One region of the Streptomyces sp. NPDC093149 genome, then DNA from elsewhere that is predicted to be linked to it. Evidence: riboswitches for the same ligand, from Rfam matches in the RefSeq annotation. Region 1 holds a riboswitch; the other holds the start of a gene.
What was found. A riboswitch is a leader RNA that binds a small molecule or an ion and turns the genes downstream of it on or off. The one in region 1 is predicted to bind glycine.
Positions count from the first base shown of each region.

Region 2: another riboswitch for glycine. It lies ahead of gcvP (aminomethyl-transferring glycine dehydrogenase); the one in region 1 lies ahead of gcvT (glycine cleavage system aminomethyltransferase GcvT).

Region 1 covers NZ_JBIVON010000011.1:276,499-281,550, reverse strand. The annotation lists gene gcvH (glycine cleavage system protein GcvH) at 1-369, opposite strand, end outside; gene gcvT (glycine cleavage system aminomethyltransferase GcvT) at 461-1,576, opposite strand; glycine riboswitch at 1,718-1,815, opposite strand; gene ACIQCZ_RS30150 (AAA family ATPase) at 1,973-2,674, shown strand; gene ACIQCZ_RS30145 (enhanced serine sensitivity protein SseB) at 2,711-3,481, shown strand; gene ACIQCZ_RS30140 (enhanced serine sensitivity protein SseB C-terminal domain-containing protein) at 3,649-4,431, shown strand; gene ACIQCZ_RS30135 (ABC transporter permease) at 5,035-5,052, shown strand, end outside.
Region 2 covers NZ_JBIVON010000010.1:8,711-13,762, forward strand. The annotation lists gene ACIQCZ_RS27340 (DNA polymerase IV) at 1-1,417, shown strand, start outside; gene ACIQCZ_RS27345 (PRC-barrel domain-containing protein) at 1,342-1,710, opposite strand; glycine riboswitch at 1,824-1,920, shown strand; gene gcvP (aminomethyl-transferring glycine dehydrogenase) at 2,115-5,000, shown strand.

The DNA of each region.
Region 1 (5,052 bases):
GGAGAACTCGGTGTACTCGTCGGCGGAGAGCAGGTCCTCCGGCTCCTCCGCGACGCGTACCTTGAACAGCCAGCCGCCTTCGAAGGGAGCGGAGTTCACCAGCGACGGGTCGTCCACGACGTCCTGGTTCGCCTCGGTGACCTCGCCGGTCACCGGGGAGTACAGGTCGCTCACCGACTTGGTCGACTCCAGCTCGCCGCAGGTCTCGCCCGCGGTCACCGTGTCACCGACCTCGGGGAGCTGGGCGTAGACGACATCGCCGAGCGCGTTGGCGGCGAACTCGGTGATGCCGATCGTCGCCACACCGTCCTCGACGGCCGACAGCCACTCGTGCTCCTTGCTGTAACGCAGCTGCTGGGGGTTGCTCATGACCTGAATTCTCCTGTACGCGTGGGAGTGCTGATGAACGGTGGTCTTACGGTGTGAGACGGGAATGCGTCACTTCTGAGGTGCGCGGACGTCACTTCTGACGCTTGTAGAAAGGCAGCGCCACGACTTCGTACGGCTCGTGGCTGCCCCGGATGTCCACCCCGACGCCCGTGGTGCCGGGCGTGGCGTGCGCGGCGTCCACGTACGCGATGGCGATCGGCTTGCCCAGGGTGGGCGACGGAGCGCCCGAGGTGACCTCGCCGATGATCTCGCCGCCGGCGACCACGGAAAAACCGGCGCGCGGCACCCGGCGGCCCTCGGCGATCAGCCCGACCAGCTTGCGGGGCGGGGCGGTCTCGGCGCGCTCGGCGGCGGCCGTCAGGGCCTCGCGGCCGACGAAGTCGCCCTCCTTCTCGAACTTCACGACCCGGCCGAGGCCGGCGTCGAAGGGGGTCAGCTCGGTGGTCAGCTCGTGCCCGTAGAGCGGCATGCCCGCCTCCAGGCGCAGCGTGTCGCGGCAGGAGAGCCCGCACGGGATCAGGCCGTGGGAGGCGCCGGCCTCGGTGAGGGCCTTCCACAGCTGCTCGGCGTGCTCGGGGGCGACGAACAGCTCGAAGCCGTCCTCGCCGGTGTAGCCGGTGCGGGCGATCAGCGCGGGCACACCGGCGACCGTGCCGGGCAGACCCGCGTAGTACTTCAGCCCGTCCAGGTCGGCATCGGTGACCGAGGCCAGGATGGCGGGGGACTCCGGGCCCTGGACGGCGAGCAGCGCGTACGCGTCGCGGTCGTCGCGCACCGCGGTGTCGAAGCCGTCGGCCCGCGCGGTCAGCGCGTCCAGCACGATCTGGGCGTTCCCGGCGTTGGCGACGACCATGTACTCGTCGTCACCGAGGCGGTAGACGATCAGGTCGTCCAGGATGCCGCCGTCCTCGGCGCAGATCATGGTGTAGCGGGCGCGGCCCACGGCGACGGTGCCGATGTTGCCGACCAGTGCGAAGTCGAGGAAGGCCGCGGCCTCGGGGCCGGTGACGGTGATCTCGCCCATGTGGGACAGGTCGAAGAGACCGGCCCGGGTGCGCACCGCGTTGTGCTCGTCGCGCTCGCTGGCGTACCGCAGGGGCATGTCCCAGCCCGCGAAGTCGGTCATGGTCGCGCCCAGCGAACGGTGCAGGGCATCGAGGGCGGTGAGACGGGGGGCGGTGCTCATGGATGTGACTCCCGGGGCATGACGACGAGGACAATCCCTCCCCATCTGTCATCGGAACCTGAGAGGTTCGCCGAGAGCCCCCTGAGGGGTTCGGCTTGCACCTTGGGTGGAGCCGCGGAGCGGCCCGCTTTTCAGATCTGCCTCATCCACGCGGTACGGGGCCTGAGAGATTCAAGGGAGGAACTTGCTCCTTCGGCGCCCGGCACATGCAGTGACCGGAACTCTCCCGCGCGGATTCAAGCGGCCTTTATGCAGTTGGCCGGGTCATCATCGCACGCATTGCGCCGGAGTGGGGCCCCGGTCCCCCCTCGGAATCAACGGCGTGGACGGTTGTGTCGCATTACCTTTTCTTTACACTTCAGAAGCATACGCGGGTGACCCGACAGGGGGAGGGCGATGACGTTGCAGCGGTACGCGACAACCGCGGGAGTCGCGCACGACGCGATGCCCGCACAGCCGGGGATCCCGGCCGACGAGACGCTCGGCCCGCGCACGCCCGTCGTACGCGACCTGCGGGCGCGGGCCGGGCGCGGCCCGCGCAGCCTGCACTTCGCGGCGGGCGACGTGGTGGTGGTCTCCGGACTGCCCGGCAGCGGCAAATCGACGCTCATCCGGCGGACGGTGTCGACGGCCCGCGCCATCGACTCCCAGGACACCCGGGACCGCTGGGCCCGGCTGATGCCCCGCTTACTCCCGTACGCCGTCTATCGTCCGCTGGTCCGCGCCGCCCACTACCGGGGACTGTGGCGGGCGCTGCGCTCCGGCGAGTCCGTGGTCGTCCACGACTGTGGGACCCAGGCGTGGGTGCGCGGCTGGCTGGCCCGTGACGCCCGGCGCCGGGGCCGCGTCCTCCATCTCGTCCTGCTCGACGTCACACCGCAGACGGCGAAGGAGGGCCAGCGGGAGCGCGGGCGGGGTGTCTCCGGATACGCGTTCGCCCGGCACCGCAGGGCGGTGGGGAAGCTGCTGCGGGGCGCCGAGAGCGGCCTGCTGCCGCCCGGCTGCGCCTCGGCGGTGCTGCTGGACCGCGAGGCGGCGGGGGCGCTGGGCCGGATCATGTTCACCACGGCACCGAAGAGGCGGGCGGCCGGACGTTAATCTTCTGCGGGAAGGCTCGGGCAAGAAGGGGAAGCAGTGGACATTCCGGCGCAGGTCCAGTCCCATCCGCAGAGCGGATGGCCGGCCAATGAGCTCGAAGAGGTGCTGATGGCCTCGGTGGGCAACCCGGAGGCGGGCGGACGGCTCGTCGAGGTGCTCGGGCGCAACCAGGTCTGGGTGCCCCTGCCCAATGGCGGCGGACCCGACTCCCCGGACCTGGACCTGCCGACGCTGGAGATCGACGGCGCCGCGTACGTTCCCGTGTTCAGCTCCGAACAGCAGTTCCACGCCTGTGTCGGCACCCATATGTCCTTCACCGTCGCACCCGCCCGCGACTTCGCACGCGGCCTGCCCCCGCAGCTCGGCATCGCGGTGAATCCGGGCGGCGCCGTCGGGATGCCACTGCCGCCGCCCGCCGTGGCCGAGCTCTGCCGCGCCGGACGCACCCCGCTGGACGGGCCGGCCGGCGGCGGCCGGGTCCGGCTGTACGAACCGTCCTGGCAGGAGGAGCCCGTCGACTTCCTCGCCGCGGCGGCCGGCGAATTCGAGGAGAGCGGCGTCGTGCTCACCGCCCGCCGGACGCTGGCCAGCATCGAGGGCGGCGAGCCCGTCCTCTTCATAGGGGTCGAGTTCTCCGCCTGGGAGGGTGCCGGAGGCAACGCCCCGATGGACGCCCTCGGCCGTGCGCTGGGCCGGGTCGAGGTGCCCTGGCCGGTCAACCTGGTCCTGCTCGACGTGGCGCAGGACCCGGTCGGCGACTGGATGCGGGAGAAGGTCCGGCCGTTCTACCGGCGCGAGACCCGGTAGCACGCCGCGCGCTCCGGAGCCGCTTGCCGCGTCGGTCCATCGCGTCAAGTCGGTGTCAGGACCGACGCATAAGCTGGTTTGATGGCTGGTGCCTCGGCATCATGCCGCACCCGTGTGCCCCGGGAGCGGCGGGCCGACACAGTGGATCGAAGAGGGGGCGGGACCAGGTGAGTGCGTCAGGCACCGCGGCGGCCGGGCAGGTCGAGCACATGCTGCGCCAAGTGACGCCGGGACGCTACGACGCGTACGAGGCGCTGCTGCAGGCCCTGGTGAACGGCCGGATCTGGATGCTCCTCTGGCACGGCCAGGCGGGCTCGCCCGACGCCCAGTACGGAAACATGGAGATCGACGGTCTCGGCTACGCCCCCTGTGTGACCTCCGCCCAGGAGCTCTCGGCCAGTGGCTGGAACCGGGCCCATGAACTGGTCGGCGGGCGCGACATCGCCCGTGCCCTCTTCCCCGACCGCTGGGGCATCTGGCTCAACCCGCACGCCCCGGGCGGCGGAGTCGGCATCCCCTGGCTGGATCTGCGCCGGATCGCCACTGGCCTCGACCGGATGCCCGCGGGCCCCCTCCGGCTCACCGAGCCGGCCATCGAGATCCCGCAGTTCTACGCGCTGCTCGCGCAGAACGCCCACCACACCCCCGCGATCCGCTCGCTGCGCCGCGCCTGGGTGCAGCCCGCCCTCGGCGTCCCCTATCTCGCCATCGGCCTCGACCTCTACGACACGAGCCAGACCTCGGTCGACGCGGTGCGCGCGATGATGCAGCAGTCGATCGGCGCGGTCCCGGACGGGCTGCCCGTCTCCACCGTCGCGATGTCCGACGAGTACGACCCGGTCGCGATGTGGCTGCGCGCCAACGCCCGTCCGTTCTACGACCGCGAGGCCCATGCCCCGGTGGCCCCGGTGGCGGGCTACGGCTATCCGCCGCCGCAGGGCGCGTACTGAGCGCGCGCCGTCGAAGCCGCGCGTACCGCCGGCAGGGGCGCGCGGTCGGCCGTACCCGGTGTCCGTGACACACCGGCCGTTCCCGGTGCGCGTGGACGCGGACCGGGGTTCCGGGCGTCCGGAAGTTCCAGGCGCCCGTGGATGCCCCCGAAGGCGCCGAGCTCCCGTGACGTGACCGCGTGAGCCCGGTGTGCCCGGAATGCAGGTGTACGTTCCTGATTCCCGGGACATACCCATAGAGGTCCAACTCCCGAAATGCGGGTGCGTGTTCACGGCTTCCCGGTGCATCTCGCCCTGCATGTCCGGGATTTCCGCGCTGGGGACGTCTGGTGGTGAAAGCGGTGCGAATCTGCGTGCGTGCCCCTCTTCCGCCTCAACTGGCCCGTGTTCGAGGGGCGTTCACATCCGTCCGGATAACGGAACACCCCTGACCGCATCACGGTTAGGCATCCATTCGCCTGACGCTATGGCTACCTGTCACGACGGCAATGAAGACTCCCGCAGCAAGGGCGTCTTGCCGCCTCTGCGTACGACTGACTGATCGCGCCGCCACAGCGGCCAGTTCGGCCCGGCCACCGCCGGTTGAGAGGGGTCCTTGCCACGATGACGGCACCACTGCAC
Region 2 (5,052 bases), on a different contig from region 1:
CTACGCCTCCGCCGAGCAGGCGTCGAAGCCCAGCCTGCGCGGCAAACCGGTCGTGGTGGGTGGGCTGGGGCCCCGCGGAGTCGTCGCCACCGCCTCGTACGAGGCGCGGCGCTTCGGGGTGCACTCGGCGATGCCCATGGCGCAGGCGCGGAGGCTGGCCCCCAACGCGGCCTACCTGGTGCCGCGCTTCCTCCTGTACCGGACGGTCAGCGACCAGGTGATGGAGCTGCTGGGGCGGCTCTCCCCGCTGGTGGAGCCGCTCAGCCTCGACGAGGCCTTCGTGGACCTGGAGGCGGGCGGGGCGGCCGACGACTCGGCTTCCGCGCGGGAGGTCGGCGAGCAGCTGCGTACGGCCATCAAAGCGGTCACCGGGCTCACCGGTTCGGTCGGGCTCGCCGGTTCCAAGATGCTTGCCAAGATCGCTTCGGAGGAGGCCAAGCCGAACGGGCTGCTGCTCATCGAACCGGGCACGGAGCGGGAGCTGCTCGCACCCATGCCGGTACGGATCCTCCCCGGCGTCGGACCCGCGACGGCGGACCATCTGCGCCGCGCCGGGATGACGACGGTGGACGACCTCGTCGAGGCGGGTGAGGCGGAGCTCGTACGCCTGCTGGGGAGGGCGCACGGAGGCTCGCTCCATCGCATGGCGCTCGGGTACGACGACCGGCCCGTGGTCGCGGAGCGGGACGCCAAATCGGTGTCGGTGGAGGACACCTTCGATGCGGACCTGCACGACCGGGTGCGGGTCAGGACGGAGGTGGAGCGGTTGGCCGACCGATGTGTCCAGCGGCTGCGGGGGGCGGGGCGGTCCGGTCGGACGGTGGTGCTGAAGGTGCGCCGGTACGACTTCTCCACGCTCACACGGTCGGAGACGCTGCGTGGGCCCACGGACGACCCCACGGTGGTCCGGGAGGCCGCCGCACGGCTCCTGGAGGCCGTGGACACCACCGGAGGGGTACGGCTCCTCGGTGTGGGCGTCACGGGGCTCGCCGATTACACGCAGGAGGATCTCTTCGCACAGGCCGCCGGTGAGCGGGCCGCGACCGGGGAAGCGGCCGAGGAGGAAACGACGGCGGGAGGCCGTGGGGAGGAGCCGGGGAGCGGTGCGCCGGAGGAGTCCCCGGGGAGCGCAGAGCAGCCGGCCGCACGGAGCTGGACCGCCGGACACGACGTACGCCACGACACATACGGCCATGGCTGGGTGCAGGGCAGCGGTGTCGGCCGGGTGACGGTGCGGTTCGAGGAACCGGAGTCGGCGCCCGGCCGGGTGCGGACGTTCCGGGTCGACGATCCGGCCCTGCAGCCGGCCGAGCCGTTGCCGTTGGTCCGGAACCCGGTGGACTACTCGTCCTGGCCGGCCAGTCTGCCGAAGTCCCTGTCCGGGCCGGTCTCCTCGAACGCAGAGTCCAGGCCGTAGTGCCGGTAGAGCTGGAGCTCCTGCTCGGGCGAGAGATGGCGGCCGACGCCGAAGTCCGGTGCGTCCTTGATCAGCGCACGGTCGAAGGGGACGCGGAGCGTGTCCTCCACGAATTCGCTGGGTTCCAGCGGGACGAACGCGTCCCGGCTGAAGAGTCCGGTGCGTACGGCCGCCCACTCGGGGACACCGGTCGCGTCGTCGAGGTACACCTCGTCCACGGTTCCGATCTTGGTGCCCTTGCGGTCGAACGCCTTGCGGCCGATCAGGCTGCGCGGATCGATGTCGGTCTGCACGGTCCCTCCCACGGGTCGCGGCTACTCCACAAGCACTACAAAAGTGCAGATCCGGGGGGTTGGCCACTCGAGAATGGCGCCACCGACCCCGCTGGTAGGCTGGTACTGGCCGCTGACCCCGTGCGGGAGAGTCCTTTGGAGCTGATCCGAAGGCGCCGAAGGAGCAAATCCTCCCCGGAATCTCTCAGGCCCCCGTACCGCACGGACGAGGTCACTCTGGAAAGCAGGGCGGGTTCTGTGCGGCCGAGTGCCGATGCGGCTCCTTCCCTCACCGACGGTGAAAGCCGGTGCGCCGCAGGGTGCGCCGGTGAAGCTCTCAGGTTGAGATGACAGAGGGGGAGGCCGTTCGGGCACCCGCGCCGTGGTGCCCCTCGCAGGTCGTGACAGACCAGGAGGCCTCCACCATGACCCCCCGCCGCACTCCGCTCTCCCAGCTGGAGCAGGGCATTCCGTTCGAGCAGCGCCACATCGGTCCCGATGCCGAAGCACAGTCGAAGATGCTCGCCCAGGTCGGCTACGGCTCGCTGGACGAGCTCACCGCGGCAGCCGTGCCCGATGTCATCAAGAGCACGGAGGCACTCCGGCTGCCGACCGCTCGCACCGAGGCCGAGGTCCTCGCGGAGCTGCGCGCCCTCGCCGACCGCAACCAGGTGCTGGCCCCGATGATCGGGCTCGGCTACTACGGCACCTTCACCCCGCCGGTGATCCTCCGCAACGTCATGGAAAACCCCGCCTGGTACACGGCCTACACGCCGTACCAGCCGGAGATCTCGCAGGGCCGCCTGGAGGCGCTCCTCAACTTCCAGACGATGGTCGCCGAGCTGACCGGGCTGCCCACCTCCGGCGCCTCCCTGCTCGACGAGGGCACCGCGGCCGCCGAGGCCATGGCGCTCTCGCGGCGCGTCGGCAAGGTCAAGAACGGCGTCTTCCTGGTCGACGCCGATGCCCTGCCGCAGACGATCGCCGTCATCGAGACCCGCGCCGAGCCGACCGGCGTCGAGGTCGTCGTCGCCGACCTCTCCGACGGCATCCCGGCAGAGATCGCCGAGCGCGGTGTCTTCGGTGTCCTGGTGCAGTACCCCGGTGCCTCCGGAGCGGTGCGCGACATCCAGCCCGTCATCGAGCAGGCCCACGGCCTCGGTGCGATCGTCACGGTCGCCGCCGACCTGCTGGCCCTGACCCTGCTCACCTCACCGGGTGACCTGGGCGCGGACATCGCGGTCGGCACCACGCAGCGTTTCGGTGTGCCGATGGGCTTCGGCGGACCGCACGCCGGGTTCATGGCCGTACGCGAGCAGTTCGCACGCAGCCTGCCCGGCCGCCTCGTCGGCGTCTCCGTCGACGTGGACGGCACCAAGGCCTACCGGCTGGCCCTGCAGACCCGCGAGCAGCACATCCGCCGTGAGAAGGCCACCAGCAACATCTGTACGGCTCAGGTGCTGCTCGCCGTCATGGCCGGGATGTACGCCGTCTACCACGGCCCGGACGGGCTGCGGACGATCGCTCAGCGCACCCACCGCTACGCGGCGATCCTGGCCGAGGGGCTGCGCGCCTCGGGCGTCGAGGTGGTGACGGGCGCCTACTTCGACACCCTCACCGTCCGTGTCCCGGGGAAGGCCGCCGACATCGTGGCCGCGGCTCGCGAACGAGGTGTCAACCTCCGGCTCGTCGACGCCGACCTGGTCTCCCTCGCCTGCGACGAGACGACCACCCGTACGCAGATCGCCGCAGTCTGGGCCGCCTTCGGCGCCGACGGGGACATCGAGGCGCTGGACGCGGCCGCCGCGGACGCGCTGCCCGAGGCCCTGCTGCGCACCGACGAGATCCTCACCCACCCGGTCTTCCACCAGCACCGTTCCGAGACGGCGATGCTGCGCTATCTGCGCAAGCTCGCCGACCGGGACTATGCCCTGGACCGGGGCATGATCCCGCTCGGCTCCTGCACCATGAAGCTGAACGCGACCACCGAGATGGAGTCGATCACCTGGCCCGAGTTCGGCGCGCTGCATCCCTTCGCGCCGGCCGAGCAGGCACAGGGCTTCCTCACCCTCATCCGTGAGCTGGAGGAGCGCCTCGCCGAGGTCACCGGGTACGACGCGGTCTCGATCCAGCCGAACGCCGGATCGCAGGGCGAGTTCGCAGGCCTCCTGGCGGTGCGTGCGTACCACCGGGCCAACGGCGACGATCAGCGGACCGTCTGCCTCATCCCGTCCTCCGCGCACGGCACCAACGCGGCCAGCGCCGTGATGGCCGGCATGAAGGTCGTGGTGGTGAAGACGGCCGACGACGGCGAGGTCGACATCGAGGACCTCCGCGCCAAGATCGAGAAGCATCGCGACGAGCTCGCGGTGCTCATGATCACGTACCCGTCGACGCACGGTGTGTTCGAGGAGCACGTCGCGGACATCTGCGCCGAGGTGCACGACGCCGGCGGGCAGGTGTACGTCGACGGCGCCAACCTCAACGCCCTGGTCGGCCTCGCGAAGCCGGGCCGCTTCGGCGGCGACGTCTCGCACCTGAACCTGCACAAGACCTTCTGCATCCCGCACGGCGGCGGCGGCCCCGGCGTCGGCCCGGTCGGCGTGCGTGCGCACCTCGCGCCGTACCTTCCGAACCATCCGCTGCAGCCCGCGGCGGGTCCCGAGACCGGCGTCGGGCCGATCTCGGCCGCTCCGTGGGGCTCGGCCGGCATTCTTCCCATCTCCTGGGCGTACGTGCGCCTGATGGGCGGCGAGGGGCTGAAGCGCGCGACGCAGGTCGCCGTACTCGCCGCCAACTACATCGCCAAGCGCCTCGAACCGCACTACCCGATCCTGTACAACGGCCCGGCCGGGCTGGTCGCGCACGAATGCATCGTGGACCTGCGGCCGATCTCCAAGTCCACCGGCGTCAGCGTCGACGACATCGCCAAGCGCCTGATCGACTACGGTTTCCACTCCCCGACCATGTCGTTCCCGGTCGCCGGAACGCTGATGATCGAGCCGACGGAGAGCGAGAACCTCGCGGAGCTCGACCGCTTCTGCGACACGATGATCGCCATACGCGGCGAGGTCGAGAAGGTGGCGTCGGGCGAGTGGGGCGCGGACGACAACCCGCTGAGCAACGCTCCGCACACCGCGGCGATGCTGGGTGGGGAGTGGAAGCACGAATACAGCCGTGAGGTGGCGGTCTTCCCGGCCGGCGTCTCGGCCGCCGACAAGTACTGGCCGCCGGTGCGCCGGATCGATGGTGCTTTCGGTGACCGCAACCTCGTCTGCTCCTGCCCGCCGCTGGACGAGTACGACAACTGAGGCATGAGCGACACGATGTGACGCGGGCATGCGTCGGGGCCGGTGCGGAGCA